DNA from 2 places in the Brenneria uluponensis genome. Region 1 is predicted to be linked to the other one. Evidence: predicted binding sites of a transcription regulator. Region 1 holds the regulator's gene; the other holds the start of a gene.

Evidence for each region. The regulator sigma-54, encoded in region 1, starts transcription at its own class of promoters, with help from an activator protein. The targets are predictions, from matches to a motif close to GTTGGCACANNTTTCGCTNT.
Region 2: a site for sigma-54 is predicted at 4,066-4,085, ahead of glnK (P-II family nitrogen regulator). Genes of this name have one in related genera too.

Annotation. Positions count from the first base shown of each region.
Region 1 is NZ_CP135917.1:4,575,389-4,591,232, forward strand. It holds gene kdsD (arabinose-5-phosphate isomerase KdsD) at 1-114, shown strand, start outside; gene kdsC (3-deoxy-manno-octulosonate-8-phosphatase KdsC) at 182-748, shown strand; gene lptC (LPS export ABC transporter periplasmic protein LptC) at 745-1,314, shown strand; gene lptA (lipopolysaccharide ABC transporter substrate-binding protein LptA) at 1,292-1,870, shown strand; gene lptB (LPS export ABC transporter ATP-binding protein) at 1,874-2,599, shown strand; gene rpoN (RNA polymerase factor sigma-54) at 2,641-4,074, shown strand; gene hpf (ribosome hibernation promoting factor) at 4,098-4,385, shown strand; gene ptsN (PTS IIA-like nitrogen regulatory protein PtsN) at 4,484-4,957, shown strand; gene rapZ (RNase adapter RapZ) at 5,151-6,005, shown strand; gene npr (PTS phosphocarrier protein NPr) at 6,002-6,274, shown strand; gene rnk (nucleoside diphosphate kinase regulator) at 6,448-6,858, shown strand; gene pmbA (metalloprotease PmbA) at 6,923-8,263, opposite strand; gene yjgA (ribosome biogenesis factor YjgA) at 8,453-9,007, shown strand; gene trpS (tryptophan--tRNA ligase) at 9,098-10,102, opposite strand; gene RS889_RS21405 (phosphoglycolate phosphatase) at 10,099-10,803, opposite strand; gene rpe (ribulose-phosphate 3-epimerase) at 10,796-11,473, opposite strand; gene dam (adenine-specific DNA-methyltransferase) at 11,605-12,420, opposite strand; gene RS889_RS21420 (SPOR domain-containing protein) at 12,499-13,503, opposite strand; gene aroB (3-dehydroquinate synthase) at 13,639-14,724, opposite strand; gene aroK (shikimate kinase AroK) at 14,777-15,298, opposite strand; gene hofQ (DNA uptake porin HofQ) at 15,603-15,844, opposite strand, start outside.
Region 2 is NZ_CP135917.1:3,612,872-3,628,715, forward strand. It holds gene RS889_RS16830 (HHA domain-containing protein) at 1-105, shown strand, start outside; RNA gene ffs (signal recognition particle sRNA small type) at 461-557, opposite strand; gene RS889_RS16840 (MGMT family protein) at 712-1,032, shown strand; gene tesB (acyl-CoA thioesterase II) at 1,388-2,251, shown strand; gene amtB (ammonium transporter AmtB) at 2,332-3,618, opposite strand; gene glnK (P-II family nitrogen regulator) at 3,660-3,998, opposite strand; gene RS889_RS16860 (SmdB family multidrug efflux ABC transporter permease/ATP-binding protein) at 4,302-6,086, opposite strand; gene RS889_RS16865 (SmdA family multidrug ABC transporter permease/ATP-binding protein) at 6,079-7,848, opposite strand; gene RS889_RS16870 (Lrp/AsnC family transcriptional regulator) at 7,932-8,393, opposite strand; gene RS889_RS16875 (PLP-dependent cysteine synthase family protein) at 8,511-9,575, shown strand; gene queC (7-cyano-7-deazaguanine synthase QueC) at 9,704-10,399, shown strand; gene RS889_RS16885 (ComEA family DNA-binding protein) at 10,735-11,112, opposite strand; gene ppiD (peptidylprolyl isomerase) at 11,254-13,131, opposite strand; gene hupB (nucleoid-associated protein HU-beta) at 13,382-13,654, opposite strand; gene lon (endopeptidase La) at 13,856-15,844, opposite strand, start outside.

The DNA of each region.
Region 1 (15,844 bases):
GATGCCCTTAACCTGATGCAATCACGCCATATAACTTCACTACTGGTGGCAGATGATGACCGTCTGCTCGGAATCGTTCATATGCACGACATGCTGCGGGCTGGTGTGGTTTAATCTGTCAACACTGCGGTCATGATATTGCATAACCATAAGCCTCTGCTAAAACCAAGGATAAGCGTGAATGAGTGAAACCGGGACGCAAACCGACACTTGCTACGGGCCTGTCGACTCGCGGGTACTGGCCAAGGCCCGAGATATTCGTTTGTTAATCTGCGATGTCGACGGTGTACTCTCCGATGGCCTGATCTACATGGGGAACCAGGGAGAAGAACTTAAGGCATTTCATGTGAGAGATGGCTATGGCATCCGCTGTCTGCTGACTTCCGGCATAGATATTGCGATTATTACAGGTCGTTCAGCACAACTACTGGTAGATCGCTGTATAACATTAGGGATTACTCACCTTTATCAGGGCCAGTCTGATAAGCTTTTAGCCTTCCAAAAGCTGTTGGGTGAGCTGTCTTTGACAGCGGACCAGGTTGCTTATATCGGCGATGATTTAATCGACTGGCCGGTGATGGCCCAAGTAGGGCTGAGTGTAGCCGTTGCAGACGCCCATCCATTATTGCTGCCAACGGCGGATTACATTACACGTATTTCTGGAGGCCATGGTGCTGTGCGTGAAATTTGCGATCTTATTCTGTTGGCTCAAGATAAGCTGGAGCATGCCAAAGGGCTGTCGATATGAGTAAAACGAAAGGTTGGCTGACTATTCTGCTGGCATTGATCGCACTGATCCTGCTCGGTTTGAATTTAACCAATAACAAGACAACATCGAACCCAGTGGTCACAACAAGTAACGCCCCTGATTATACGACCAAAGAAACAGTGACCGTAGTTTATGACCCAGCAGGGAAATTAAATTACAAACTGGTAGCAAGTGAAGCCGAATTTTTCAATACCGATCAGGTGAGTTGGTTTACCCTGCCCGTTGCCACCTTGTTTAATGAGCAGGGCGTGGCCACCTGGTCAGTGCGCTCTGATCGCGCCAAACTGACAAAAGATAAAATGCTCTATTTGTATGGTCATGTTGAAGTAAACAGCCTTACCGCAGAGTCGCAACTGAAGCGCATTAAGACGGACAATGCCCAGATAAACCTGATAACTCAAGATGTCTCATCAGATGATGAAGTCACACTGTACGGTACCGGCTTTACTTCCAACGGATTAAGAATGCGCGGCAATCTGCGCGACAAAACTGCCGAGTTGATCGAAAAGGTAAAAACCTCCTATGAAATCCCACAAAACAAATAATCTGATACGTAGTACCTTGCTCGCCAGCTCTCTGTTTGCCGTTAGCATTCCGGCACTGGCATTAACCAGCGATACCGAGCAACCAATACATATCGATTCAGACCAGCAATCCCTTGATATGCAGAGTAATGTTGCCACTTTTACTGGCAACGTTATCGTCACCCAAGGCTCCATCATAGTTCATGCAGATAAAGTCGTGGTTACCCGCCCTCAGGGGAAACAAGGCCATGAAATTATTGAAGGCTATGGTAATCCCGCCACATTTTATCAGATGCAGGACAATGGCAAACCTGTAAAAGGTCATGCGCAAAAATTGCGCTATGAGCTGGATAAGGATTTTGTCATCCTGACGGGCAACGCCTATCTGGAACAGTTGGACAGCAACATAAAAGGCGACCGTATTACCTATCTGGTAAAACAACAACAGATGGAAGCATTCAGTGACAAAGGAAAACGAGTAACTACGGTATTGGTGCCCTCTCAACTTCAGGATAAAGGCGACCAAAGTAAATCGCAGAGCAAGTCACCCAAAACGCAACAGCGAGTGGCACAGTAACCTATGGCTACATTAATTGCAGAAAATCTGGCCAAAGCATACAAAGGCCGCAAAGTAGTGGAAGATGTCAGTCTCACCGTCAACTCCGGTGAAATTGTTGGTCTGCTCGGTCCCAATGGCGCAGGTAAAACTACGACGTTTTATATGGTGGTGGGAATAGTGCAGTGCGACGAAGGCCGTATCATTATTGATGATAATGACATCACTTTACTGCCTTTGCATGACCGTGCGCACCGCGGTATTGGTTACCTGCCTCAGGAAGCATCCATTTTTCGTCGTTTGAGTGTCTATGACAACCTGATGGCTGTACTGCAAATCCGCAAGGATCTGACGACAGAACAGCAGGAAGATCGCGCAAATGAGCTAATGGAGGAGTTTCATATTGTTCACTTGCGCGATAGTCTGGGACAATCGCTCTCGGGTGGTGAACGTCGACGGGTAGAGATAGCCCGGGCGCTGGCTGCCAACCCGAAGTTCATCCTGCTGGATGAACCTTTCGCCGGGGTAGATCCTATTTCGGTGATTGATATTAAAAAGATCATTGAACACCTGCGCGACAGTGGCTTAGGCGTACTGATCACCGATCATAACGTTCGTGAAACGTTAGACGTTTGTGAACGCGCTTACATCGTTAGCCAGGGTCACCTTATTGCCCACGGCTCACCGATGGATATACTGGCCAACGAGCAAGTAAAACGAGTCTATTTGGGTGAAGGATTTCGACTCTAATAACGTCGTTTTTTAATTATATAAGGAAGTTAGCGCTATTTATGAAGCAAGGTTTGCAACTCAGGCTTAGCCAACAATTGGCCATGACACCACAACTGCAACAGGCAATTCGTCTGCTGCAGTTGTCCACGCTTGAACTCCAGCAAGAGATCCAACAGGCGCTGGAAAGCAATCCATTGTTAGAACAGGCTGATACGCATGAAGAAGTAGACACCGTAGAAAACACCGACAGTGAAGCATTAGATACACGGGAAGCGCTGGAACAGAAAGATATGCCAGATGAACTGCCGCTGGATGCCGCCTGGGATGAAATTTATACTGCCGGAACCCCTTCAGGTACCAGCACTGACTACCGCGATGACGAACTGCCAGTCTACCAGGGAGAAACCACCCAAACCTTGCAGGACTACCTGATGTGGCAGGTGGAACTGACACCGTTTTCTGATACTGATGCGGCTATTGCCACATCAATAGTGGATGCGGTTGACAACACTGGCTATCTGACCGTATCGCTGGATGAAATCCGTGAGAGCATCGGTGACGATAATGTCACGATGGAAGAAGTGGAAGCAGTACTCAAGCGGGTACAGCATTTTGACCCGATTGGTGTTGCCGCTCGCGATCTGCGAGACTGCCTGCTAGTACAACTTTCGCAATTTGCGCCGGATACGCCCTGGCTGTCAGAGGCTAAACTGATTGTCAGTGAGTTTCTGGATCTGCTGGCAAACCATGATTTTCGTGCCTTGATTCGTTCCAGTCGTCTGAAAGAAGATGTACTGAAAGAAGCTCTGGCATTAATTCAATCCCTTGACCCGCGCCCTGGTCAATCAATTAACACTGGTGAATCAGAATATGTGATTCCCGATGTTCTGACTCATAAGGTACAAGATCGCTGGATAGTCGAACTGAACACAGACAGTGTTCCCAGGTTACAGATCAACCAGCAATATGCGGCGATGGGCAACAGTGTGCGCAGTGACAGTGACGGCCAGTTTATCCGTAGTCACCTGCAGGAAGCCCGCTGGCTAATCAAAAGTCTGGAGAGTCGCAACGAAACCTTGTTAAAGGTCACTCGCTGTATCGTCGAGCAGCAACTGGCATTTTTTGAACAGGGCGAAGAGTTTATGAAACCCATGGTGCTAGCGGATATCGCCCAGGCTGTGGATATGCATGAGTCCACTATTTCCCGCGTGACTACGCAGAAATTTCTGCATAGCCCACGAGGTATTTTCGAACTGAAATATTTCTTCTCCAGCCATGTGAATACAGACAGTGGTGGCGAAGCGTCATCCACCGCTATTCGTGCGCTGGTCAAGAAACTGATCGCTGCGGAAAACCCCGCGAAGCCATTGAGTGACAGTAAACTAACCACTTTGCTCTCTGAACAGGGAATCATTGTGGCTCGGAGAACTGTTGCAAAGTACCGAGAGTCTCTATCTATCCCGCCGTCAAATCAGCGTAAGCAGCTGGTCTGACCCTAATTGAGAAGGAAGATGATATGCAGCTCAACATTACCGGACACCACGTCGAAATAACTGATGCCTTGCGCGATTTTGTCAATACAAAATTCGCAAAACTTGAACAATACTTTGATCGTATAAATCAGGTGTACGTGGTACTTAAAGTGGAAAAGATCCAGCAGATTGCGGATGCTACAATCCACGTTAACGGCGGTGAGCTGCACGCTACATCAGAAGCGGATGATATGTATGCTGCCATCGATCTTTTGATCGATAAACTGGCGCGACAGTTAAACAAACATAAGGATAAACTGAAACAACACTGATTTTTTCATCGCCTTCAGGCGCAGGGACAGCAATCAGCCTACTGTTAAACAGTAGGCTGATTATCTGAGGCACAAAAGTGTCGTTAAGTGAAAACGAAATGAACAACGATCCCGTTATGCAACTCAGCGCAGTGCTCCGTAAAGAGTGCACCCGTAGTGCTGTCCACTGCCAGAGTAAGAAACGTGCCCTGGAAATCATCAGTGAACTGGCGGCTCAACAGCTCAATCTGCCCTCGCAGATTATCTTCGAAGCGATCCTGACACGGGAGCGCATGGGCAGTACAGGTATCGGCAACGGCATTGCGATTCCCCACGGGAAACTGGAAGATGAAAATACACTGGGTGCAGTTGGTGTGTTTATCCAGCTAGAGCAGCCCATTGCCTTTGATGCCATCGATAACCAACCTGTAGATTTACTTTTTGCCTTGCTGGTTCCCGCGGAACAATGTAAAACCCATTTACATACGTTATCCCTCATTGCCAAACGGCTCGCCGATAAAACAATATGTCGGCGTCTGCGTGCGGCACAAAGTGATGATGAGCTGTACCAGATTATGACCGAGGCCGAATAATGTGGCACAGTTACTGGCAACACCGTGGCGCAAATCGATAGACATACCATAAAAATTCAACGGTGTCAGACCTTTGCCTGACAACAGCCCGGGGTTGCGAAATTAACCATAGATTCCGGCGTCGCCGGGCTACTAACGGAAACTAACTGTGGCGGTGGATCTTCATCATCTGCTGCCAGGGGGGAATCTTCAGATGGTGCTGATGATTGTCAGTGGTCGGTCAGGTTCGGGAAAATCCGTAGCCCTGCGCGCACTGGAAGACATGGGCTTCTACTGCGTAGATAACCTACCGGTGGTTCTACTACCGGACCTCGCCAACACGCTAGCAGAGCGTAACATCTCTGCAGCCGTCAGCATTGACGTGCGCAACATGCCTGAATCGCCGGAAATACTGGAACAAGCCATCACGCAGTTGCCAAAAAGTTTTTCGCCTCAATTACTGTTTCTGGATGCTGATCGCAACACGCTGATCCGCCGTTACAGTGATACTCGTCGTCTTCATCCACTCTCCAGCAAGAATCTGTCCCTGGAAAGCGCCATTGATGAGGAAAACGATTTGCTCGAACCTCTGCGTTCCCGTGCCGACCTTATCATTGACACGTCAGAAATGTCGGTACATGAACTGGCCGAGATGTTACGTACCCGTTTGCTAGGTAAACGGGAACGTGAGCTGACAATGGTATTTGAATCATTCGGTTATAAACACGGTATTCCTATTGATGCCGACTATGTTTTTGACGTTCGTTTTTTGCCTAATCCCCACTGGGACCCAAAACTACGCCCAATGACCGGGTTGGATAAACCGGTAGCCGCATTTTTGGATCGTCATACTGAAGTTCATAACTTCATCTATCAAACCCGTAGCTACCTGGAGTTATGGCTGCCGATGCTGGAAACCAATAATCGTAGCTATCTAACGGTGGCGATTGGTTGTACGGGTGGTAAGCATCGCTCTGTCTACATTGCGGAACAATTGGCCGATTATTTTCGTTCCCGTGGTAAAAATGTACAGTCACGTCATCGTACGTTGGAAAAGCGAAAATCATGACCGTAAAACAAACCGTTGAAGTCAAAAACCGCCTTGGAATGCATGCTCGACCAGCCATGAAATTATTTGAACTGGTACAAAGCTTTGAGGCTGAAGTTCTTTTACGTAATGATAGTGGTGTAGAGGCTGAAGCCAGCAGCGTCATTGCCATGCTAATGTTGGATTCAGCCAAAGGGCGCTATATTGAGATTGAAGTCAGCGGTTCGGATGAAGAACAGGCTTTGGCGTCGGTTATTGAACTGTTTGAAGCCGGATTTGACGAGGATTAATTTATCCTTCATCAGGATCACCGTCCATCACCATCTTCGTGATCCCGATCTCTTCCTTTCACTCCCATAAGAACCTACTATCATTTAAAGCATGTCCTTTTTATACACCCCCGCCCCTCTTGGCGCGGGGGTGTTGCTTTTATGTTGTAATCATATGAAAACCGGAGAGGAGTATGACAAAACCAAACCTGACAATCAGCGAACTGGATGCCGAACGCCTCGACACATTGCTGGAGAACCCCGCTTTCGCGAACACAGCTACGGCTCTGGCACTGAACGAAGAGTTAGATCGTGCGGAAATCCTGCCGCAAACAGAGATACCCGCAGATGTGGTAACCATGAATAGCCGGATCCGATTTCGCGATCTGAAGACACAAGAAGAACATATACGGACATTGGTTTATCCGTCAGCAGTAAAAGATAGTCAAGAGCAGCTTTCCGTTATGGCACCACTAGGCGCAGCCTTACTCGGCATGCATGTGGGCAGCACCATAGACTGGAAATTGCCAAATGGAGAAGAGGCGCACATTACCGTGCTGGAACTGTTGTATCAACCAGAAGCGGCTAGCGAATATCATCGCTGATAATTCAAGTTAGTATTATTGGATGGACGATCCCCGCACTATGGGGATCGTCAGGCGTCGTCGTTTATGCTCCGGCAATTTTCATGGCGGGTAACAACACTGAGCCACATTGGATATTACTGCGGTTTTCTATATCATCACCCGTGGTAACGATGTTACGCAGCATATCTTTCAGGTTCCCGGCAATGGTAATTTCACTCACCGGATACTGGATTTCCCCATTTTCGATCCAGAAACCTGCCGCGCCACGGGAATAGTCGCCGGTGACCGCACTGACGCCATGTCCCATCAACTCAGTCACCAACAGACCTTTACCCATTTGTTTGAGCATACCGTTGAAATCCAGCCCTTGTCCGGCAATATGCCAGTTATGAATACCACCAGCGTGTCCGGTACTCTTCATACCCAGTTTACGAGCGGAATAACTGGTTAACAGCCAGGTCTGCAGGACACCATCCTTCACAATTTCCCGTTGCTGGGTACGAACACCTTCACCATCAAACGGTGAAGACGCCAGCCCTTTACGCAGGTGTGGGAACTCTTCGATAGTCAGCCACTCAGGCAGAATTTGCTGCCCAAGTTTATCCAGCAGGAAGGTTGACTTACGGTATACACTGCCACCACTGATAGCCCCCACCAAATGACCAAATAGTCCGGTAGCCACCTCAGCGGCAAACATCACTGGTGCTTCCATGGTTGATAATTTATGCGGATCCAACCGTGCCAATGTGCGTCTGGCACACTCTTCACCCACCCACTCAGGTGTCTTTAAATCATCCAGAGAACGCCCAATGGTATAAGCGTAATCACGCTCCATATCACCATTATGCTCAGCAATGACACAGCTGGACATCGAATGCCGGCTTGAGCAGTAACTTTGCAACATACCGTGGCTGTTGCCGAACACCTTGATGCCATAATGGCTGTTGAAGCTACCGCCTTCCGTATTCGTGATACGTTTGTCGGCTTTCAGTGCCACTTGCTCAGCACGAGCTGCCAGCTCAATACCACGCTCAGCATCCAGTTCTGCCGGGTGAAACAAATCCAGATCCGGAGCATCAAACGCCAACAAATCTTTATCCGCCGGGCCAGTGCAGGGATCGACCGAGGTATAACGGGCAATATCCAACGCCGCTTTTACTGTGCGGGCGATAGCATCCGGACTAAGATCCGTGGATGAGGCACTGCCTTTACGCTGCTGGTAATACACGGTAATACCCAGTGCTCCATCGCTGTTGAATTCGACATTTTCAACTTCACCATAACGGGTACTAACACCGATTCCTGTTGTTTTTGTCACTGCGACTTCTGCCGCATCAGAGCCAACGCACGCCAACTCCAACGCCTGTGCCACCGCTTGTTCCAACGTTTTCCGTTGTTCTGCAACCTGAGTGATTATTGTCATCGATCTGCCATAATGAGTGAGAAAATATTCAGATAAATGATGCTACGAATTCCGTGTGAACGCTATTCGTCACCACACATCCGCATAAAAAGATGTAGCATAATGCTTTTGAGTCTAACAGGATCTGCAGACAATTTCGCAGAAAGCCCATAACCTGATAGGATCAGCCTCTTTTTTAGGGAGTCAACCATGAACAAACATCCCGAAGACTGGCTGGATGACGTTCCAGACAACAGCCAAGACGACGACGATGATGATGAAATTATCTGGGTCAGTAAAAGCGAAATAAAGCGTGATGCCGAAGCCTTGAAAGATCTGGGTGCCGAATTGGTAGAACTGGGTAAAAACGCGCTGGACCGCATTCCGCTGGATGAAGATCTGCGAGCAGCGATTGAACTCGCGCAACGGATAAAAAAAGAAGGCCGCCGTCGCCAGCTCCAGTTGATCGGTAAAATGCTGCGTGCCCGTGATCCAGAGCCGATCAAAGCCGCCCTGGATAAACTGAAAAACCGTCATAATCAGCAGATTGTGCTATTTCATAAGCTGGAACAACTGCGTGATAGACTAATAGAGAATGGAGACGATGCTATTCCAGATATTCTGACACGCTATCCACAAGCCGACCGTCAGCAATTACGTTCTCTGGCAAGGAACGCGCAAAAAGAGAAAACTGATAACAAGCCGCCAAAATCAGCCCGCCAGATTTTTCAGTACCTGCGTGAACTGGCTGAATCAAACGAATAACAATGCCAGTAATGAGAAAATTATTCCTGATATAGCCGACTCAGCCCCGAAACCGGGGCTGTTGTCCGATATCAATCTGACCAACCGGCATTACGGACGAGCAACGAACCCAATAGCTTCATATACCTTCGTCAGCGTTTCCTGTGCACGGATACTCGCTTTTTGCGCACCGTCACGCATTACCTGTTGCAGAAAAACCTCATCATTACGGAAATGATGATAGCGTTCCTGTAATTCACTTAACATTCCTGAGACGGCATCAGCTACAGCACCTTTCAGGTGACCATACATCTGGCCTTCAAATTCCGTCTCCAGTTCAGGGATCGCTTTACCCGTTACCGCAGACAGAATATCCAGCAGATTGGAAACCCCAGGTTTGTTCTCCAGATCGTAGCGCACCACTGGCGGCTCGTCGGAATCAGTCATCGCTCGTTTGATTTTCTTCACCACTGATTTTGGATCTTCCAGCAATCCAATCACATTATTGCGGTTCTCATCCGACTTAGACATCTTCCTGGTCGGCTCCAGCAGTGACATCACGCGGGCACCAGATTTAGGGATGAACGGCTCCGGTACGCAAAAGATATCGCCATACAGCGTATTAAACCGCTGGGCGATATCGCGACTCAGTTCCAGATGCTGTTTCTGGTCTTCCCCAACGGGTACCTGATTGGTTTGATACAAGAGAATATCCGCCGCCATTAGTACCGGATAGTCAAACAGGCCGGCATTAATGTTTTCAGCATAACGGGTAGATTTATCCTTAAACTGCGTCATCCGGCTCAACTCACCAAAATAGGTATAACAGTTGAGCACCCAGCTTAACTGAGTATGTTCCGGTACATGAGACTGAACAAAAATGGTGCTCTTCTGTGGGTCAATACCGCAGGCCAGATAAAGTGCCAGTGTATCCAGCGTTGCTTTCCTCAGTTGCTGTGTATCCTGTCGTACCGTAATGGCGTGCAGATCCACAATGCAGTAAACGCAGTCAAAATCATCTTGCATGTTGACCCACTGGCGTAACGCACCCATGTAGTTACCAATGGTCAACTCACCAGACGGCTGTGCGCCGCTAAATACAATGGGCTTACTCATGCTAATGCTTCCTGATTTTTTAAAGATGACGGCCCGACAAGGGGCAATAAATCAGCAAAACGATCCAGAACCACATCAGGGTGGCTAAGTGCTATCGCTTCACCATAGTTATATCCATAGGTCATACCGACACACGGGCAGCCGGCAGCCTGGGATGCTTGTATATCATTGCGTGAATCACCGACAAACAACAGCTCATTTACCCGTAACCCCAATTTCCCCAATACCAGATATAACGGTGCAGGATGCGGTTTCTTCTGTACCACATCATCACCACCGATAATCAATGGGAAATAGTCACCGATACCGAGAGAATCCAACAGCGGGGCCACAAAAGGCGTAGGTTTATTCGTGACTACCGCCATCGGGAAACCACGCGCCACCAACTGGGCCAATGTCTCTTTGACCTGTGGGAATAGCGTGCTGCCGCTGTCTATCGTTTGGGCATAATACTTGTCGAATAACATCCGTGTATCACGAATCTGTTGCGGTAGCGGCGCGACACCAGCCCAACGTAGTGCACGTTCAACAAGGACATCCGCACCATTGCCAATCCAGGTGGACACGCGTGTTTCACCCGCCACAGGTAATGATTGTTCCTGCAATGCCAGATCAATGGCCTGAGCCAGTCCCGGAGCACTGTTTACCAACGTACCATCAAGATCAAACGCCAGCCCGCGGATAGAGGTAAACTCAATCATGCGCGACCTTTGCCAGTTCCTTACGCATCTGATCAATAACCACACGGTAGTCTGGCTGATTGAATATTGCCGAACCAGCAACAAACATATCTGCGCCCGCTGCTGCAATTTCACCAATCTTGTCCGCTTTGACGCCGCCATCGACCTCCAGGCGGATATCATAGCCACTGTCATCGATCAGTTTGCGTACCTGACGCAATTTATCCAGTGTCGCAGGGATAAACGACTGGCCGCCAAAACCGGGGTTAACGGACATCAGCAGGATGACATCCAGCTTATCCATCACATAATCCAGGTAACTAAGTGACGTAGCAGGATTAAAAACCAGACCGGCTTTGCAGCCATGTTCCTTAATCAATTGCAGGGTACGATCGATATGTTCAGAAGCTTCAGGATGGAAAGTGATAAAACTGGCCCCCGCTTCGGCAAAGTCCGGAATCAGCCGATCAACGGGCTTTACCATTAGATGAACATCAATCGGCGCGGTAATCCCGTAACTACGCAGCGATTTAAGCACCATCGGGCCAATCGTCAGATTGGGAACATAGTGGTTATCCATCACGTCAAAGTGAACCACATCTGCTCCTGCCGACAGTACCTTCGCAGTATCTTCACCTAGCCTGGCAAAGTCAGCCGATAATATAGACGGGGCGATTAAAAACGGTTTCATTCGCTTCTCCAAACCATCAAGTCTGTATTCTACTGCCGGGACTAATCACGTAACGATCTTTCCGGTCAGCTACTGTGCGGAAACAATACTCTTTTCCAGTCAATCACATCTTTAATACTACTACGACCGACTCAGCGATATAAAGCCAGTAACTCGTTAACCTTGCTGCGTCCTGAAATATTGCGGCTGATAGTACGACGAGCCATAACCACATACAACGATGATGCCCCTTGATACCATTCTCGTGTAAGTAATGTGTCATGGTTGGATATCAGCACTGGTATATTGTTTTCCACAGATAGTTGATAAGCCAACTGCGCCAGATTCTGCTGATCATTATTATTAAAATTACTGGTGTGGTAGGCCGTGAAATTTGCCGTTGCCGACAAAGGTGCATAAGGTGGATCACAATAGACAACCGAGCCACGCTCAGCTTGAGTCAAGGTCTGATGATAATGTTCACAAACAAAGATGGCATTTTTTGCCTTTTGTGCAAACCAGTGTAATTCTTCTTCCGGGAAATAAGGCTTTTTATAACGGCCAAACGGCACGTTAAATTCACCACGCATGTTGTAACGGCATAACCCGTTGTAACAATGACGATTAAGATAGAGAAACAATAATGCTCGTCGATAGGCATCCGTACAGAGATTGAACTCACTTCGCAATACGTAAAATACTTCGGAAGTATTCATTTCATCAGTAAATAATTTGCGAGAATCTCGGATAAAATCATCAGTATTGGTTTTAACGATATTATAGAGATTAATGAGATCACTATTAATATCTGCCAGTATATAATTATCGTACTCCGTATTGAGAAATACCGAACCTGCACCAACAAAAGGCTCAATTAAGCGATCTCCCGCTGGTAGATATCGGCGAATTTCCTCTACCAGCGGATATTTCCCACCAGCCCATTTTAAGAAAGCGCGGTTTTTCTTCATGCCGTCGTTAGCTACTCATACGTTACAGAGCCACGGATTGTACTCTGTTTCAGACCGCACATCAGGGCTTAATTAGTATTACTTACTCAAGTCTTGCTTCACCTGACGGATCGGCTTAACCCATGGTTTTTTTGCCTGGACATCTGCAGGCAAAGACACAACAGCACGCCTGGCATCGCCAGAAGATGCATAAACACCATTGACCAACACATACCAAGGCTGTCCATCACGCTTGGTTTTATACACCCAATAGTTAGTCAACTTCTGCGCCCTGGCGTAGGCTTTCAACGAATTCTCGTGGGAAGCGCCACTCAATTGCAGTGTAAAATAACTAGCTGGTGCGTTTTTGATGGCGACGCCCAGATTGCCGACAGTCGAAGCGGAACCTCTGGAACTTGTTGCTACTTTACTGGAAGGAGCCGGCACCACTGCCGTAGTCGGTGTTTTTGGCCTACTGTACGTACTTTTTACCGGTACCTGATGCTCCGGTGAAACCCTCTTCGACGAAGAGTTCGACATTTTTTCACTCGGAGAACGAGTTCCGGGCGGCGGCATCACGGTCGCTGGCGTAGTAGGTAACGTCGATAAGCCTGCATGATTACCCATGTCCTCCTGAGTAAATGCATTAATTCGATCCTGTTGCTGTGGTTGAGAAAGCGTATCAGCAATATTACCCGGCAACTCAATTCGTTGTTGATTTGCATTCTGCGGTTGCAACGGCGCCTGCGTTGGTGTGTCGGAAATCGGAGGAGCACTCAACGTCTGTGGCGTAATAGCATTGACATTATTCCCAACGACAGGTGCCGGAGTACCTTGTACTGTAGAAGATGACGACGACAGATCAATATTCTTCTCTATGGCTGCTGGCTGCTGGGAGGCCTGTTGAGGCGGTGGTGCCTGTAGTGCGGAACCAATACCTATGATCAATAGCAGCAATACCAGAATACCAATACCAATCATCACGTATTGTCTGGACAACGCCACGCTGGAAATGGCAAAACCATTACGTTTTTTTTGCTGGCGTGGTGGCCGATGATCGCTGGCATCCGGCTTAAGGTCATCTTCCGGATTGAACTCACCCATTTAAACCCCTCCCCCTACTGAAAGGCTAATGTCTGCGGATATCGGCTACCCGCGCGTCACTAAATTATAATGCCTTGTATTTTAACAAAGTATCGGGAACTCGCCAGTTCTGGTTAACCAGACAAATGCCTTTCCTCAGGGAAGACAATCTGCAATTGACGCCAGAACAAGCTCATGGGGAACACCGCTGCGCACTTCAGATTGACCAATAGCGGTTGGCAACACCAAACGCAGTTCCCCCGCCAGTACTTTTTTATCCCGCATCATATGTGGCAAATAAGATTCAGGTGCCATTTGCTGAGGGCCATGAACCGGCAACCCGGCACGTGACAATAACAATTTGACGCGCTCTACGTCAGAGGAAGAAAACTGCCCAAGACGCCTGGCGGTATGAGCTGCCATCATGATTCCTGCCGCGACTGCCTCACCATGCAGCCAGTTGCCATAACCCATTTCCGCTTCAATGGCATGCCCGTAAGTATGGCCTAAATTCAATAAGGCACGCAGACCCGTTTCACGTTCATCTGCAGCTACCACTTCTGCCTTCAGCTCACAGCAGCGACGAATACAATAAGCCAGTGATGCATCCTGAAGCTTGCACACTGTCTCAATATTCAGCTCCAGCCACTCAAAGAACGCATAATCAAGGATAATGCCATATTTGATCACTTCGGCCAGACCGGAAGAAAGCTCCCGCGCAGGTAGCGTTTTCAGACAGTTGAGGTCTATCACCACCGAGGCTGGCTGATAAAAGGCCCCGATCATATTTTTCCCCAGCGGGTGATTAACAGCTGTTTTACCGCCCACCGAGGAGTCAACCTGAGATAGTAATGTGGTAGGGACCTGGATAAAGCGTACGCCACGTTGATAGCTGGCAGCGGCAAAACCGGTAAGGTCACCGATTACGCCGCCACCCAGTGCGATCAACGTAGTATCCCGGCCATGAGGTTTAGCCAGTAGCGCTGAGAAAACCTGGTCCAGTATCGCCAGTGATTTGTACTGCTCACCGTCTGGCAAAATAACCTGGTCAACCCGTATACCATTCTTTACCAACACATCACGCACAGTATCAAGGTATAACGGTGCCAACGTTTCATTGGTCACCAACATTACTTGATCGCCAGCTTTCAGCGGCAGAAAAGAAGCAGGGTCATTAAACAACCCAGCGGCTATCGTAATCGGGTAGCTACGCTCCCCCAGCGTTACGGTAATTCTTTCCATGCGCGTACCATTGACCTGTCAGAAACCTGCGTTATGCAGGCAATGTTCAAACTCAGTTGTTTTCCAGCATACTAATAATCTGGTTAGCAACTACCTTAGCGCTTTGTTCATCGGTGCGAATAGTGACATCAGCGATTTCTTCATACAAAGGATTACGTTCTTTCGCCAACATTTCCAGCACTTCTCGCGGTTGTGTCTCGACATGAAGCAACGGCCGTTTTTTATCGCGCTGTGTGCGAGCCAGTTGCTTCTCAATGGTTGTTTCTAGATAAACGACGACGCCCCGCGCAGAAAGACGATTACGAGTCTCGCGCGACTTTATTGAGCCCCCGCCTGTCGCCAGGACGATCCCTTGCTTTTCCGTCAATTCATTAATGACTTTCTCTTCACGATCACGGAAGCCTTCTTCGCCTTCCAAGTCGAATACCCAACCCACATCAGCCCCAGTGCGTCGCTCAATTTCTTGATCGGAGTCGAAGAACTCCATATTGAGTTGCTGAGCTAACTGACGGCCAATAGTGCTTTTGCCGGCACCCATAGGCCCAACCAGAAAGATATTGCGTTTCTCTGCCATGTTTTTTGGTATTACTAAGACAATTCGTTAATGATAACCCGCCCCGCCAATGGAACCTGCGGCGGAACCTAAACTGAAACCTCATGAGCGATAGTGCGAGAATCAGACAAAAAATTATCTCAATACTCAGGGTAGTTTGGCAACCGAATAAACGCGAGACTTACCGCATAAGGGTAAATAGTACGTTTTATCGACATCTCCGGTGGAACAACACTTTAGTGCTCAATTCGCTAATCCTTGTATGCTAAAACCGTCGCAGCGTCAAACTGAGAACACAATAATTGACGAAAATAGTGACTCATTGTTAAAAATTCATCTTATTTTTATTATTAATCGCAACCTTCGCTACTTGTTGCATCGACTGAATGAGGGTCGGTGTGATAAAAATAACCAATTCCCGTCTGGTCTTCTGCAGAGTACTACTTTTAAACAGATTACCTACCCAAGGCAACCCCCCCAGACCCGGTATCTGGTTACTATCCTTATTTTTTTGTTGTTGAAAAATTCCCCCCAGCACAATGGTTTCACCATCAGCTACTGTTACCT
Region 2 (15,844 bases), 960 kb from region 1:
GAGTTAGAAATGTTCTATTCTGCAGCTGACCACCGCCTGGCCGAGCTGACTATGAATAAGCTTTATGACAAGGTTCCTGTTGCTGTTTGGAAATACGTACGCTAGTTGTTAATTAATTGCGAGAACATTAGCAGCGCTAAATACACTGGGCCGGTATCAATATCGGCTTTTGTTTTTATAGGCTATGTAGTGTTATAGCAAAAGTTGTAACAAACTGTATGGGAGAATTGATAATGTACTGTTCTACTTTTAAATTATGACTTAACCAATACAGACAATATAATCACTTCTTTTTTGTCAAAAGCATCCTATCAACAGCATTGATAAATAAAAATCTTGTTTTTTTATCTTATGTGATAAGAGTACCAGAAACCATTTACGACTGAATAACGATTAAAGAACCACTGTCGTTAATCACGAACGGAGAAAAGCTGAATTGATATTGCAGAAATGGTGGGGGCCCTGCCAGCTACATCCCGGCACACACATCGTCTGCTGCGGCTGCTTCCTTCCGGACCTGACCGAATTCACAGAGTAGTGTTGCGGGAGAACCGACAGAGCCCCCATTGACAGCTCAACTAGTGTAAAGCGGAGGGCATTATCTGTGATGGATTATGTAATTGCAAGCCTACATCATCTAATCGCTGTTTTCTTACTCATTACTCGTATTATACTTCCTGTTTTATCATCTAAATCAGTATGAGACTTACAATGCCTAACAATAAGGATAATTTTCGTCAGCGCGTTTTTCATATTGTTTCGGCCATTCCCTATGGAAAGATTGCCACCTACGGAGATATTGCATGTTTGGCAGGCTCCCCACGAGCAGCTCGTCAGGTTGGTGGAATATTGAAAAACCTCCCTGAATGCACCAAGCTACCATGGCACCGGGTTATTAATCGTAAAGGGGAAATATCGTTGATAGGTAACGACTATCTGCGACAAAAAAACGCCCTTGTAGCTGAAGGGATCCAATTTGATGAAACAAACAAAATAAATTTACATCTCTTCCGTTGGCAGTACACATCCTAGATTTCTTTCAGAGTGATGCACCATCAGAGTCGTGACTCAAGGTTATTACGCTGAAGTTAAATAAACAGATCATGCAAAGAATTATTATAGGTTATGCATCCGTATTGCCAGAGGTTTAGTTGGAGCAGGCCTTGCGATACAGGCCCTGTGGGTTGAGGCCCCTATCATAACGACAGTTCCCCTCCCCAGTGAGTATAATTGAAAATGTGATAACGCCCAATGTAGATCATAATTTCATGTGGCAGGTCTCTTTTTCTTATTGTCTGATTATAATCTCCTCATGTGGAACTCTCTTATAGCTACTATTCCAGTCAATTTTCTTTTTTATAGACATATTATTAATAAGGATAAAACTATGAGTCAGGCATTGCAGAACCTGCTTAATCTGCTTAATTTGGAGAAACTTGAAGAGGGGCTATTTCGCGGACAAAGTGAGGATCTTGGATTACGGCAAGTATTTGGAGGACAAGTTGTAGGACAGGCACTTTCAGCTGCGAAACAGACAGTTCCTATTGAACGATTCGTTCACTCCTTTCACTGCTACTTTTTATTGCCTGGAAATAGTCAGAAACCGATCATTTATGACGTAGAAAAACTACGTGATGGAAACAGTTTCAGTACCAGACGTATTCGCGCCATCCAGAATGGAAGGCCTATTTTTTATATGACTGCCTCTTTCCAAAACAGAGAGGTCGGATTCGAACACCAAAATGTCATGCCTCAGGTCCCACTACCAGAGGGGCTACTTTCCGAACAAGAGATTATACGAAGCATATCGCATCTGTTACCTGAACAATTCAGCGACAAGTTTACTCGCGAAAGGCCCATTGAGATACGTCCGGTAAAATTTCACAGCCCTTTCAAAGGCGAAGTAGAGAAACCATTCAGGAATGTATGGTGCAAAGCCAATGGCGACATGCCGGACGATGAACGGACACACCAGTATCTGTTGGGCTACACGTCAGATTGTAACTTCTTATTGACGGCATTACAGCCTCACGGTGTTGGGTTTCTGGAACCGGGAATGCAAGTCGCTACCATTGACCATTCAATGTGGTTCCATCGCCCTTTTCGCTTAGATGATTGGCTGCTTTATTCGGTAGAAAGCACTTCTGCTTCTGGGTCCAGAGGATTCGTCCGCGGACAGTTTTACTCCCGTGATGGTGTCTTGGTTGCCTCCAGCGTTCAGGAAGGTGTAATACGCCGTCATAGTGTTTGAAATTCAGACATAAAAAACCACCTACTAGAGGTGGTTTAATGGCAAAGGCGTGAAGTCACACGCCTTGGGATAATTAACGATTACTGGTTGTATGCATTCTCACCATGGCTGTTCACATCCAGACCTTCGCGTTCCTGTTCTTCCGGTACGCGCAATCCAACAGCCATATCCGCAACTTTGAAAGAAATAAATGCGGCGACGCCAGACCATACAATACAAACGACGACGCTGAATAGCTGCACCCACACCTGATGAGTCATGGTCACACCTTCAGCATAGCCCGTACCACCCAGTGAGGCAGAAGTGAATACACCAGTCAGGATGCAACCGACAATACCACAGACGCCATGGACACCGAACACATCACACGGATCATCGACACGTAACCATCTCTTCAATACCGTTACGCCCCACAGACCAGCGAAACCTCCAGCCAGACCGATAATCATTGCACCGCCGATACCAACAGTACCTGCAGCAGGCGTGATAGCCACCAGACCGGCGATACAACCAGAGCAAGCGCCCAGCAAAGAAGGTTTGCCTCGAGCGACCCACTCACCAAACACCCATGCCAGAATAGCGGCCGCTGTTGCAATCACAGTGGTCAAGAATGCCAGTGCAGCGATATTGTTGGCACCGCTGGCCGAACCGGCGTTAAAACCAAACCAACCAATGTACAAAATAGCGCAACCGATACATACCATTGGCAAGTTGTGTGGTTTAAATGCTTCTTTACCAAATCCAACACGTTTACCCAACAACAATGCGCCAACCAGGCCAGCAACAGCAGAATTAATATGCACCACCGTACCACCGGCAAAATCCAGTGCACCATCAGCCGCCAGATAACCACCCCCCCAGACCATATGTGTCATCGGCAGGTAAGACAGCGTGAACCAAATCGCAACGAAAATCAGCACAGCAGAGAAACGGATACGTTCTGCAATAGCACCAATAACCAGACCAACAGTAATACAGGCAAACGAAGCCTGGTAAGCGACGTGAATAAACTGGTAGAACGTCCCGCTCTGCGAGTTAATATTAATGCCATTCAGCATAAAGTTAGTCAGACTACCGAAAAACGCATTGCCGGAACTAAATGCAATACTATATCCATAAACTACCCACAGGATACAAACTAAAGCAAACGACACCATGACTTGAGTCAGCATGGATAACACGTTTTTAGAACGGTTTAAACCACCGTAAAACAATGCAATACCAGGTATAGTCATGAAAAGTACCAGAGCGGTACAGATCATCATAAAAGCGTTATCCGCTTTATCAATAGCAACTGTATCTGCCATCGCCCATGTGGGGAGCATGGCTGCCACACCGAGGCTCAACGAGAAAGAAAGTTTCTTCATTTTTCACTCATCCCTATTCATAAAACCAAATCAGGTAGTTGTTATAGTGCGGCTTCGTCAGTTTCGCCGGTACGGATGCGGATAACACGCTGTAATTCAGCGACGAAAATCTTACCGTCGCCAATTTTTCCGGTATAAGCCGCTTTACTGATCACATCAATGACCTCATCAAGCTGATCGTCAGCAATAGCAATATCGATTTTCACTTTCGGTAAAAAGTTAACACTGTACTCTGCACCACGATACAGCTCCGCATGCCCTTTTTGACGTCCGAACCCTTTCACCTCAGTGACGGTAAGCCCCTGGATGCCCACAGAAGATAAAGCCTCACGTACATCTTCCAGCTTGAACGGTTTAATCACTACAGTAACCAGTTTCATCCTCATCTCCCTAACCATTAAGTCCAGGCCTTCGCCCGTCACTATCAAATGTGTATACGCCACCAATAAAGCAAATGGTGTGCCATAAAATGATTTATCTTAATCAAAGCGGTAAAACATGACAGGCTCACGTTAACAAACAGATGATGGTTTATAATATGAGCACTAGAGAAGAATATAGTACATTTCGGTAGCACTATTTTGGTGCAATACGCTTAATTGCAGTGCATCTTAAGGAGGCAAAAAAGAAACAGCTGCTAATTTATGGTGCGTGTCTTTGCACTGAAGAAATACTACAGGGACTCAAGAGAGCTCGGTAATAGTCTCATGTCGTTCCGTGGCTGTGAGCTCTTTTCCCGCCAATTGCAGTTGATACATTTGATAATAGCGACCCTGAAGGGTAAGTAACTGTTCATGTGTACCCTGCTCTGCCATCTTTCCATGATGGAGCACCAGGATGCTATCTGCATCTACAATGGTCGATAGCCGATGTGCAATCACAATCAGTGTGATTTGTTCGCGGATAAGCTTTAGTGCCTGTTGAACAGCCTGCTCCGTCCCGGAATCAATATTAGCCGTGGCTTCATCAAGGATCAGGATCTTTGGCGCTTGCACCAACACTCGGGCTAACGCCAATAACTGTTTCTGTCCCACAGAAAGGTTATTGCCCTGCTCTCCAATACGACTATGAATACCTTCCGGCATTCGGCGAACCAGTTCGGCAAGCTGAACAGCTTCCAGTGCTGCCCAGACTTTTTCTTCACTGATAGCACGCCCTAATGCCACGTTAGCGTACATTGAATCCGCCAACACCACCGGATCCTGCTGTACCATAGCCACATTATGGCGCAAAACCTGATGAGACAGTGTTGACAATGGTCGGCCGTCAAGACGAATCTCCCCACTATCAAGCGGGTAATATCCCATCAGCAAATTTGCCAATGTACTTTTACCGCTACCAGTATGCCCGACCAATGCAACAAAGCCGCGTTCGGGTACGGTAAAAGAGATATGTTGTAATACCGGTTTCCCTGCATGGTAGGAAAATGTGACATCATCAATATCAATACGCCCGCTGGTGAGCATCTGTTGATCGCTACCGTACTGCTGCTGAGCACCATCCATCAGTTCAAAAATTCGCTCACCCGCCACTACAGCCTGCTGCAACATAGATTGTTGCGTCGTCAGTTCTATCAATGGTTCATTCAAACGCCCCAGATAGTTAACAAAAGCATACAGAACCCCGACGCCAACAGAGCCGATGGAACTGAAACCAAACTGGATCAATAGACCACATAGCACCAGCGCTGAAAACAGGCTCATCAGTGGACGCAACAAAAAGCCGTTCAACCTCAGTGTTTGCACACGTGTCTGATAATGTAACTGACTTGCAGCATTCAGCTTTTCACCGAAACGGATTTGCTGACGGAATTGCTGGATGACATTCATACCATTAATAACTTCATTAAAGCCGTCATTAATATCTGCCAGATAGCTGCGCATCCGACGAACGATCGGCGTGCTGTAGCGTTGATAAATTATCATCACAATGATAACTGCCGGGAAAATAGCTAAAACCACTAAAGCCATACGCCAATCCAGGCTGAACATTGCCACCAGCATTGCACCAATCAAAGCAGCACTGCGTAATACGGTGGAAACCACCATCACATAAAGATCTTTTACCACTTCAGTATCATTGGTGACACGGGAAATCAGTTGCCCAACAGGTTGTGTATCAAATGTAGACAGCGGCTGGCGCAACGCAGCATCCATAACATCAATTCGCAACTGCTGCACCACGCCAACCGAAACACGGTTGAACACGATGGCCTGAAAATAGTGCAATGTTGCAGCCAACACCTGCAAAAGCACATAAGCCACGGTCAAGCCCGTGACTATCAACAGCGGGAACTTCCCTTTCGCTACCAGTTGGTCAATGAAATAACTGACTAATGCTGGTCCGGTGACTTCAGCCGCAGCAGCAATCCATAACATCAACACACCTTGCGCTAGTGGCTTACGCCATGGAGAACCATACGCAAGCAACCGTTTCAGCGTCGGCCATAATGGATGGGAATTATCCATCTTTCCTTTCCCCATCAACAGGTAAGTCGTCCAACGCCGCTTCCAATTGCTGATAACGATACATATCCCGATACCAACCTGCCTGCTGTGATAGCGCCTGATGATTTCCTCGTTGCACAATACTTCCCTGCTGAAGAACTAAAATTTCATCGGCATTGGTCAATGCTGAAAGCCGATGAGCACTGATAATTAACGTTCGTTTTTCACCCCACTGGCGAAGGTTGTGCAAAATGCGATGCTCAGTACGACCATCAATAGCTGACAACGCATCATCCAGCACCAATATCTCAGCTTTTAGCAACAAGGCACGGGCGATGGCAATACGCTGCTTTTGCCCCCCAGACAACATCACCCCCTTGTCTCCGACTTCAGTCTGATATCCTTGAGGTAAACGTAAAATATCGTCATGTACACTGGCTAAACGAGCTGCCTCTTCGATTTGCTGCTGAGTAGCACCCGGTCTTCCCAATGCAATATTATTCGCGACTGTATCAGAGAACAGAAAGGGCGTTTGTCCGACAACAGCAAAGCGATGACGCAAGTCATCCAGCGATATCTGACGTAATGGCGTCTGGTGATAATGAATTTCGCCCTGCTCAACATCGAAATAACGCAAAATTAACGACAGTAAGGTACTTTTCCCTGAACCGGTCTGACCACATAATCCCAGAACATCGCCTGGTTTCAAGGTAAAACTAACGTGGTTAAGCACCGATTGAGTATGGTCGGGATAATGGAATGATTGAATATCCACCACCAAGGTTCCTGCGCTTGCGGGAAGTGAGCAGTTACCATCTGCAACAACCGGCTCCTCCGCGAGTAACTGTCGTATACGGCTGTACGCTGCGCTACCTCGCTCAACGATATTGAACATCCAGGCCAGTGCCAACATCGGCCAAATCATCAGTCCTAAATACATCACAAAGCTGGTTAATAGCCCTAGCGTCAACGAACCATTAATCACGAGCCAACTCCCCCCACCGATAGCCAGCAAGTTTGAAAAACCAACCGCAATATAAATAGTGGGGTCAAAGCGGGCATCAACGCGGGCAACATGGATATTTTTTTCCCCCGCATCCGCAGCAACCAGAGCAAAGCGATGTGACTGATAATCTTCCAGACCAAAAGCTTTAATCATTCGGATACTGGTCAGGCTTTCCTGCGTTTGATCGTTCAATGAGGAGAACGCCGCCTGCGCCGCTCTAAAACGCTGGTGGAGCTGCGTACCATAATACTTGATTACCATTGCCATTATCGGCATTGGTACTAATGCCAATAACGTCAGTTGCCAACTGATCTGAGTACACATTACAACCAGAACTGCACATCCCATCACCAGTGAATCAACCAGCATCAAGACACCTTCACCCGCAGCAAACACTACACGATCCACATCATTGGTGGCGCGGGCAATCAAATCACCTGTACGGTGATGCAAATAAAAAGCGGGATTCTGGCGACTTAACTGGCAATAAAAATCTTTGCGCAGTTCTACCGCCAACTGGTAGGACGCACTAAACAACAACACGCTCCATAAGTACCGGAGCAGGTAAATAACAATTGCCGTAAGCAGAAGAATACCAATCCACCGAGTGATAGCTGCAGCAGACATGGTATTTTGAGTAACGCCATCAACAATAATTCCAACTACTTTAGGTGGCAATAATTGCAGAATGGCAATAATGATTAACAGTATTACCGCGCTCAAATATCGTTTCCATTCGCGGCGAAAATACCATCCAAGTTGAGTAAAAAGTCTCACGCAGTCTTAATTCCAGTTGCTAAGCAAGCGTCGTTGTTATACTGAACAGAAATATTATACATAAAGCTGATGACTGATAGATTTTATATCTGAAGCGGCAAAGCGGTAGTATGTTTTATACGTTCCATGGCAAAACTGGAAGTTACATCCACCAGACCGGGAATACCATTAACCAGCCGCTTGTAAAAATTATCATAGCTCTTCATATCAGCTACCTGAACCTGCATCAGATAATCATACTCGCCAGCCATTCTGTAAAATGCCAAAACTTCTGGCATATCCGAAACAAAACTGGTGAACTCACGATACCAGGAACTGTTATGCTGCTGAGTTTTCAGCAAGACAAATGCCGTCAACACCAATCCAAGTCGATCGCTATCCAGCAATGCCACACGCGCCCGGATGTACCCATCTTCATCAAGACGCTTAAGGCGTTTCCAGCAAGGTGTCGACGTCAGATTCACCGCATCTGCCAGCACTTGCAATGACAAGGTGCAGTCTTGTTGCAACAACGAGAGTAAAGTACGGTCAGTTTTATCTAACATTCCGTCACCTAATAGAAAATATTTCTCCTATTTAGTACATATACAGTGAAAAAGGCAATCTTTTTTTCCTGAGTAACCGTTACGCTACTGCTATCGTTGCCAACAGAGTTTTTCATTATGACCAACACCTGGATAAAAGAAGCCATCAGCACCATTGAAGCAGACTATCAACGTTCGGCAGATACCCATTTGATCCGTGTGACATTATCAAACTATCCCGGTATTTATTTTTATTTAAAAGATGAGAGCACCCATCCCAGCGGCAGCCTGAAACATCGGTTGGCTCGCTCACTGTTCCTCTACGGCTTAAGCAACGGCTGGATAAAAGAAAACACCCCGATCATTGAGGCATCTTCAGGCAGTACCGCTGTTTCAGAGGCCTATTTTGCCCGCCTGTTAGGGTTACCGTTTATTGCCGTCATGCCTGCATGTACCGCAAAACGCAAGGTGGAACAAATTGCGTTTTATGGTGGCAGTTGCCATTTTGTCGAACAGTCCAGACAGATTTACGCGGTTTCAGAACAACTCGCCCGAGACCTGAATGGTCATTACATGGACCAGTTCACCTATGCAGAACGGGCAACCGATTGGCGTGGTAACAATAACATCGCCGATAGCATTTACCGGCAAATGTCCCGTGAACCATTTCCAGTACCCGATTATCTGGTTATGAGCGCCGGCACTGGGGGTACCTCGGCCACATTAGGACGTTACATTCGCTACAAGGGACTGGATACACAACTGGTCGTCGTAGATCCGGAAAACTCGGTATTTTATGACTGTTATCAGCATAAAGATCCCATGATTACCGGTCAGTATAGCAGCCGTATTGAAGGAATTGGTCGTCCACGTGCGGAGCCGTCGTTCATCCCAAGCGTTATTGATGAAATGATCAAAGTACCCGATGTTGCCAGCATTGCCACTATTTACTGGCTGGAAAGTATTCTGGGCCGCAAAGTCGGTCCGTCCACCGGAACCAATGTCTGGGGGATGTTACAACTGGCTAAAAGAATGGTAGACGAAGGACGCGGGGGTTCTATCGTTACCCTACTGTGTGACAGTGGTGAGCGTTATCTGGATACCTACTACAACCCTTACTGGGTAGCGGAGAACATCGGCGATATTGCACCTTATTTCCAACAATTAGCAGAAAAAACCAATGATGAATGCACGCCGGTTTGATCCCCTGGAATCCTTCGCTGAACAGCGGGAGATTTTTCAGGTACCATATCTTTTTCTATGATACGTGAAGTTATATGACCGATGTTATATAACAGCATGGAGACTCATCCCCGGTAAGGTGAATCAGAATGAAAAGCGCAGTTGTTGTTTTTAGTGGTGGACAGGATTCCACGACCTGCCTGATACAGGCACTGAAGCAATATGATGAAGTCCATTGCGTTACCTTCGACTATGGACAACGTCATCGAGCTGAAATTGAAGTAGCCAAAACGCTCGCACAACAACTGGGGACCAGATCGCATAAGGTGCTTGATGTCGGTTTACTTAATGAATTAGCCATAAGCAGCCTGACTCGTGACAACATTCCGGTACCTGAATTTGAAGCCGACCTTCAGGGACTTCCCAGTACTTTCGTTCCCGGACGTAATATTCTGTTTCTGACGCTAGCCTCAATTTATGCCTATCAAGTTGGTGCCGAAACCGTAATCACTGGTGTTTGTGAAACGGATTTTTCCGGTTACCCAGACTGCCGCGACGAATTTGTCAAAGCGCTTAATCAGGCCATTGCTCTCGGATTGGCCAAAGACATTCGTTTCGTAACACCTTTAATGTGGCTGAATAAGGCTGAAACCTGGGCCCTGGCCGATTACTACCATCAGTTGGATACGGTCAGAAATAATACTCTGACTTGTTACAACGGTATCAAAGGTGCAGGATGCGGCCACTGTGCAGCCTGCCACTTACGCGCCAAAGGTCTGGAAGAATACCATCAGGATCCCGTTGGGGTCATGGCGTCACTGCGCCATAAGACAGGCTTGCAGTAATTATACAAAGACGATCAGATAATGATCACTGCCTAGTCTGAACACCGTCCTTTGATATGACTCTCATCTATTATCTGAGATGGTTATAATCTCAGGCACAATTCGGTCCATTCTCCGGAGAATGGACCGGACGAATATCCCCCAAACGTACTGCCTCAGGGACCCCAGGTAGCAAGCACTGTTTACATGATGAAAATGCCAATATTATAGCCACGAACAGTGATACGGGTTTGTGTTGTCTTACAATAGTCGTCTCAGGAAAGAACCTGTTCAATTGATACGCATGGCAAAGGTTCGCAGCCAGGTGAATCTGCCACACCAGGCCGCGAACAATATCACAGTTTTAAACGAGACAGATTCCGTCCGACCAGCGCGGCACCAATCCCTGGAACCTCCTGGAGTTGTTCTATCTGGGTAAAAGGACCATTTTGCTCACGGTAGGTAACAATAGCTTGTGCTTTTTTCAAGCCGACCCCATTCATAATCGCCGCCAGTTGCTCTGCTGTTGCCGTATTGATATTTACCTCGTCTTCATCGCTGTCAGCTATGATTGCTTTTTCCAGTTTCTGTTTCGGTACAGACGATTTCATAACCTCCGATGATTTTTCCAGTGCACCTTTCTGTTCAACCGTAGTGGCTTGTACCATTACCGTTAAACCAGACAATCCCATTCCAACAATCAGGCAAAGCGCTTTTATTCCTGACTTTTTCATGCTGTTTCCTCCTTGTGTTTGACAGCATCATCACATTGCCGCAACGTCAGATAATCAGCAAACCTCAAAGTTAAAATGTGGAAAAGGCCGCGAAAGCGGCCTTTGTTTATTGCAGAGATTTGCAGATGTTTGCGAGGACGATTACTGTTCCTGGATGACTCTACCCAGTTTGATTGTTGCTTTGCTACGCAGGCTGCTAATCAGCGAATCAAACAGTGTGCCAACAGCCCCTTGTTCAAGCTGGGAAACAAACTGCGTTTTCTGTTGTTCTTCCAGGGTGTGCGGCTTAACGCTATCTAGCGCTACCAACACAATATTACCGGCCTGATCCTGAGCAATTCCATAAGAAGGTTTATCTTTCTGCGGATGTGGCAAAGAGAAAACAGACTCAGCCATCACATCATTCTGAGCAACAGAGGACATAGTTCTTGGTTCGCTGAAACTCAAGCTTGCGGCCTTAAGACTATCATCCTTGCCTTGTTTCAGATCGACCAGAATTTTTTCAGCTTCTACCCGGGCCTGTTGCTCTGCTTTCTGACGCTTCAGGGTCTGAACCACCAGATCATGAACCTGGTCCAGTGGTTGAGTCGTTTCAGCTTTATGATCAGTGATCCGGAGAACAAAAGCACGATCACCATCAACGGTGATGACATCAGAGTTATTGCCCGGCGCCCCATTTTCACCTAACAGGGAACCGCCAAAAATGGCCTGGGTCACCGGCTGGAAATTCAGCGCTGCTGGCGGCTTGTCACGTGTAAACCAACCCGTCGATATAGCTTTGGTGCCTGAAACCTGCTCAGCCGATGCCAAAGATTCATTATCATTGGTGGCAGCGTCACTCACTTTCTGCTGCAACGCATAATATGCATCCAGCGCCTTCTCGCGCTTAACCTTGGCAACCACCTCGTCTCTGACATCATTCAGTGGCTTGATACGCTGAGGCTGAATGTCATCCAACCGAACAATCAGATAACCGACTGAAGACTTGATCGCACCAGATAATTGGCCCTTCTTCGTCAGGTTAGCCTGTTTCAGTTCATCCACCGTGGAATCAGCATCCATCCAGCCCAGATCACCGCCCTTAAGACGAGAAATGACATCTGTCGATTCTTTTTTAGCCAAGGTAGCGAAATCAGCCCCTTTCTTCAGCTTATCCAGAACAGCGTTAGCATCAGATTCACTTTTAACCTGAATCACGCTATATCTCTTACGCTCTGGCTGAGAAAAATCGCTTTTATGCTGATCGTAATACTGAGTAACGGCTGCATCATCTACCGTGGTTTTATCCATGATAGCGGCAGCATCCAGCATGATATAGCTGACTTTAAACTGTTCAGGCGCGAGATAACGACTCTTGTTCTGATTATAGAAGTTCTGTATCTCTTCATCGGTAACCGTTTGGGTTTTCGCACGATCAGCAATATTGATAGTCGCAGTACGAATAGTCCGGTCCTGTGCCGCCATAGAAATCAAGTTATCGATTTCCTTCGGTAACAGAAAATCGGTATTACCTAGTCCATGAATCAATTGCTGTGTAATCAACTGCTTGCGTAATAGTTGAGCGTAAGCATCGGCTGTCAGGCCAAGACGACGAACCTGAGCCAGGTATTTTTCGTTATCAAACCGATTATTGGTCTGGAATGCCGGCACTGCAAAAATCGCCTGTTTAACTTGCTCATCGCTAATGCTCAAACCAAGCTTATGTGCGTACTGATCCAACAACACTTCATCGATCAATTGCGACAATACCTGATTACGCATCTGCTTCATGTAACCATCGTTACCAGCCAAAGCGGAAAAATTTTCCCCCAGCATTTCCTGCTGACGGCTACGCTCGTTCTGTACCGATTGCTCCAGTTGAGCACGGGAAATTTCCTGTCCATTAACCTTCGCAGCATAATCACCTGAACCACTAACCAGGTAACTGCCTACGCCAGTCAACACAAATGAACCGATGATCAAGGCCAGAATAATTTTAAGCACGACGTTATTAGCGGCCGCGCGTAAATTGTCCATCATAATGTGACAACACTCCGCTGTAGAATGGATAAAACTCCCTGCGCAAGCCGTAGCCATACGTCCTTGCTATTGCTATAGCCGAAACCGGCTAGGGCGCATTCAACCTTTTGACTGATAATAATAATCCTGACTATCAGTAAAAAAGGCACACCATAAAATGGCGTGCCCTCTATCTTACCCTACCAGTAACTTTGCGTCAGGTAATGTTTCCGGGAGAAACCAGCATTCCCAGAGCTTTTCTGTCCAATGATCAGTTAACTGCATCCTTCAGCACTTTACCGGCACGAAAGCCCGGCACTTTTGCTGCCGGGATACTAATTTCTTTTCCGGTCTGTGGGTTGCGGCCAGTACGTGCTGCGCGTTCACGCACAGAAAAAGTGCCAAATCCCACCAAAGCAACGTCATCTCCTGTTTTCAGAGATTCGGTAACAGACCCAATAATTGCATCTAACACACGCCCTGCTGCCGCTTTGGAAATATCAGCATCTGCGGCAATTTTATCGATCAATTGTGACTTGTTCACACTTTCATCCCCCTCTGAAATCTTGTAATCATGATGTCTTTTTTAAAAACACGATACGTAACTTTATATAGATTCTGCCAAGTCATCCCAAACGTTATCGATAAACCTAACAGTGCTCTAAATTAGCGGTACAAAAAAAGGCTGGCAAGCATCATTTAACTTACCAGCCCTTATTTTATCAATGGTTTTTGCTATAGGTCACTATTTGGCCGTAGCTGTGACCACTTGCATACCATAAGGTGCATTCAGCAATGCTATAGACAGAACTTCCTCAATGCATTTCACTGGATGAATATCCAAGTCAGCAATGATATTCTGCGGAATCTCTTCCAGATCACGTTTATTCTCTTCAGGAATCAACACTGTTTTAATCCCACCGCGATGAGCTGCCAACAGTTTTTCCTTTAATCCACCAATGGGCAAAACCAACCCACGTAACGTAATCTCACCAGTCATGGCCACATCCGCTCGAACCGGGTTCCCCGTCAGACAAGATACCAGCGCGGTACACATGGCAATCCCCGCACTTGGACCGTCTTTTGGCGTTGCCCCCTCGGGCACATGCACATGGATATCCCGTTTCTCATGGAAATCCGCATTGATACCCAGTTTATCTGCTCTGGCTCTTACTACTGTCAGCGCTGCCTGAATGGATTCCTGCATCACCTCGCCCAATGAACCGGTATAGGTCAACTTCCCTTTACCTGGCACACTAGCCGTTTCGATAGTCAGCAAGTCCCCACCCACTTCTGTCCAGGCCAGCCCGGTTACCTGACCGACTCGATTTTCATCATCTGCCCGGCCATAGTCATAACGCTGTACACCCAGAAAGTCCTTCAGATTATCGCCAGTGACTTCAATATGCTTGACAGATTTATCCATCAGTAATGTTTTCACTGCCTTACGGCATAGTTTGGAGAGCTCTCGTTCCAGATTACGCACACCCGCTTCCCGAGTGTAATAACGAATAATGCCAGTAATAGCACTATCCTCAACGGTCAATTCACCTTTTTTCAGTGCATTGCGCTCAATCTGCTTTGGCATCAAATGCTTTTTAGCGATATTGAGCTTTTCGTCTTCGGTATAACCGGACAAACGAATCACTTCCATACGGTCCAGCAGCGGTGCCGGGATATTCATGGAGTTGGACGTCGCAACAAACATCACATCAGAAAGGTCATAATCGACTTCCAGATAATGATCGTTGAATGCCACATTTTGTTCAGGATCAAGCACTTCTAACAATGCCGATGCTGGATCACCACGCATGTCCGAAGACATTTTGTCGATCTCATCCAATAAGAACAGTGGGTTTTTCACCCCCACCTTCGCCATTTTTTGGATCAATTTACCTGGCATTGAACCAATATAAGTCCGTCGATGACCACGGATTTCTGCTTCATCACGCACCCCGCCCAACGCCATACGGACATACTTACGCCCAGTCGCTTTGGCAATAGATTGACCCAAGGATGTTTTACCCACTCCCGGAGGCCCGACCAGACACAAAATGGGCCCCTTGATTTTGCTCACGCGACTTTGAACGGCAAGGTATTCCAGAATACGATCCTTAACACGCTCCAGACCATAATGATCGGTATCCAGCGTTTCCTGTGCCTTAACCAAATCTTTCTTCACTTTACTGCGCGCATGCCAAGGAACCTGGATCATCCAGTCAATATAGCTACGGACCACTGTCGCTTCAGCAGACATCGGCGACATCATCCGCAATTTCTGCAACTCAGCTTCGGTTTTTTCCCGCGCCTCTTTCGGCATATTAGCGGCATCAATCTTACGTTTCAGCGCTTCATGCTCATCGGGCGTATCATCCATTTCGCCCAGTTCCTTCTGAATAGCCTTCATCTGCTCATTCAGGTAATACTCACGCTGACTTTTTTCCATCTGTTTCTTAACGCGGCCACGGATCCGTTTTTCAACTTGTAACAAGTCGATTTCCGACTCCATCATCGCCATCAGATACTCCAGACGCTCAGTCACATCTGACATTTCCAGTACAGACTGCTTGTCCGCCAACTTCAGCGGCATATGCGCCGCTATCGTATCAGCAAGACGAGCTGCATCTTCAATGCTATTCAGTGAGGTAAGTACCTCAGGAGGGATTTTTTTATTCAGCTTGATGTAGCCTTCAAACTGATTAATAGCCGTGCGCATGAGAACTTCTTGCTCACG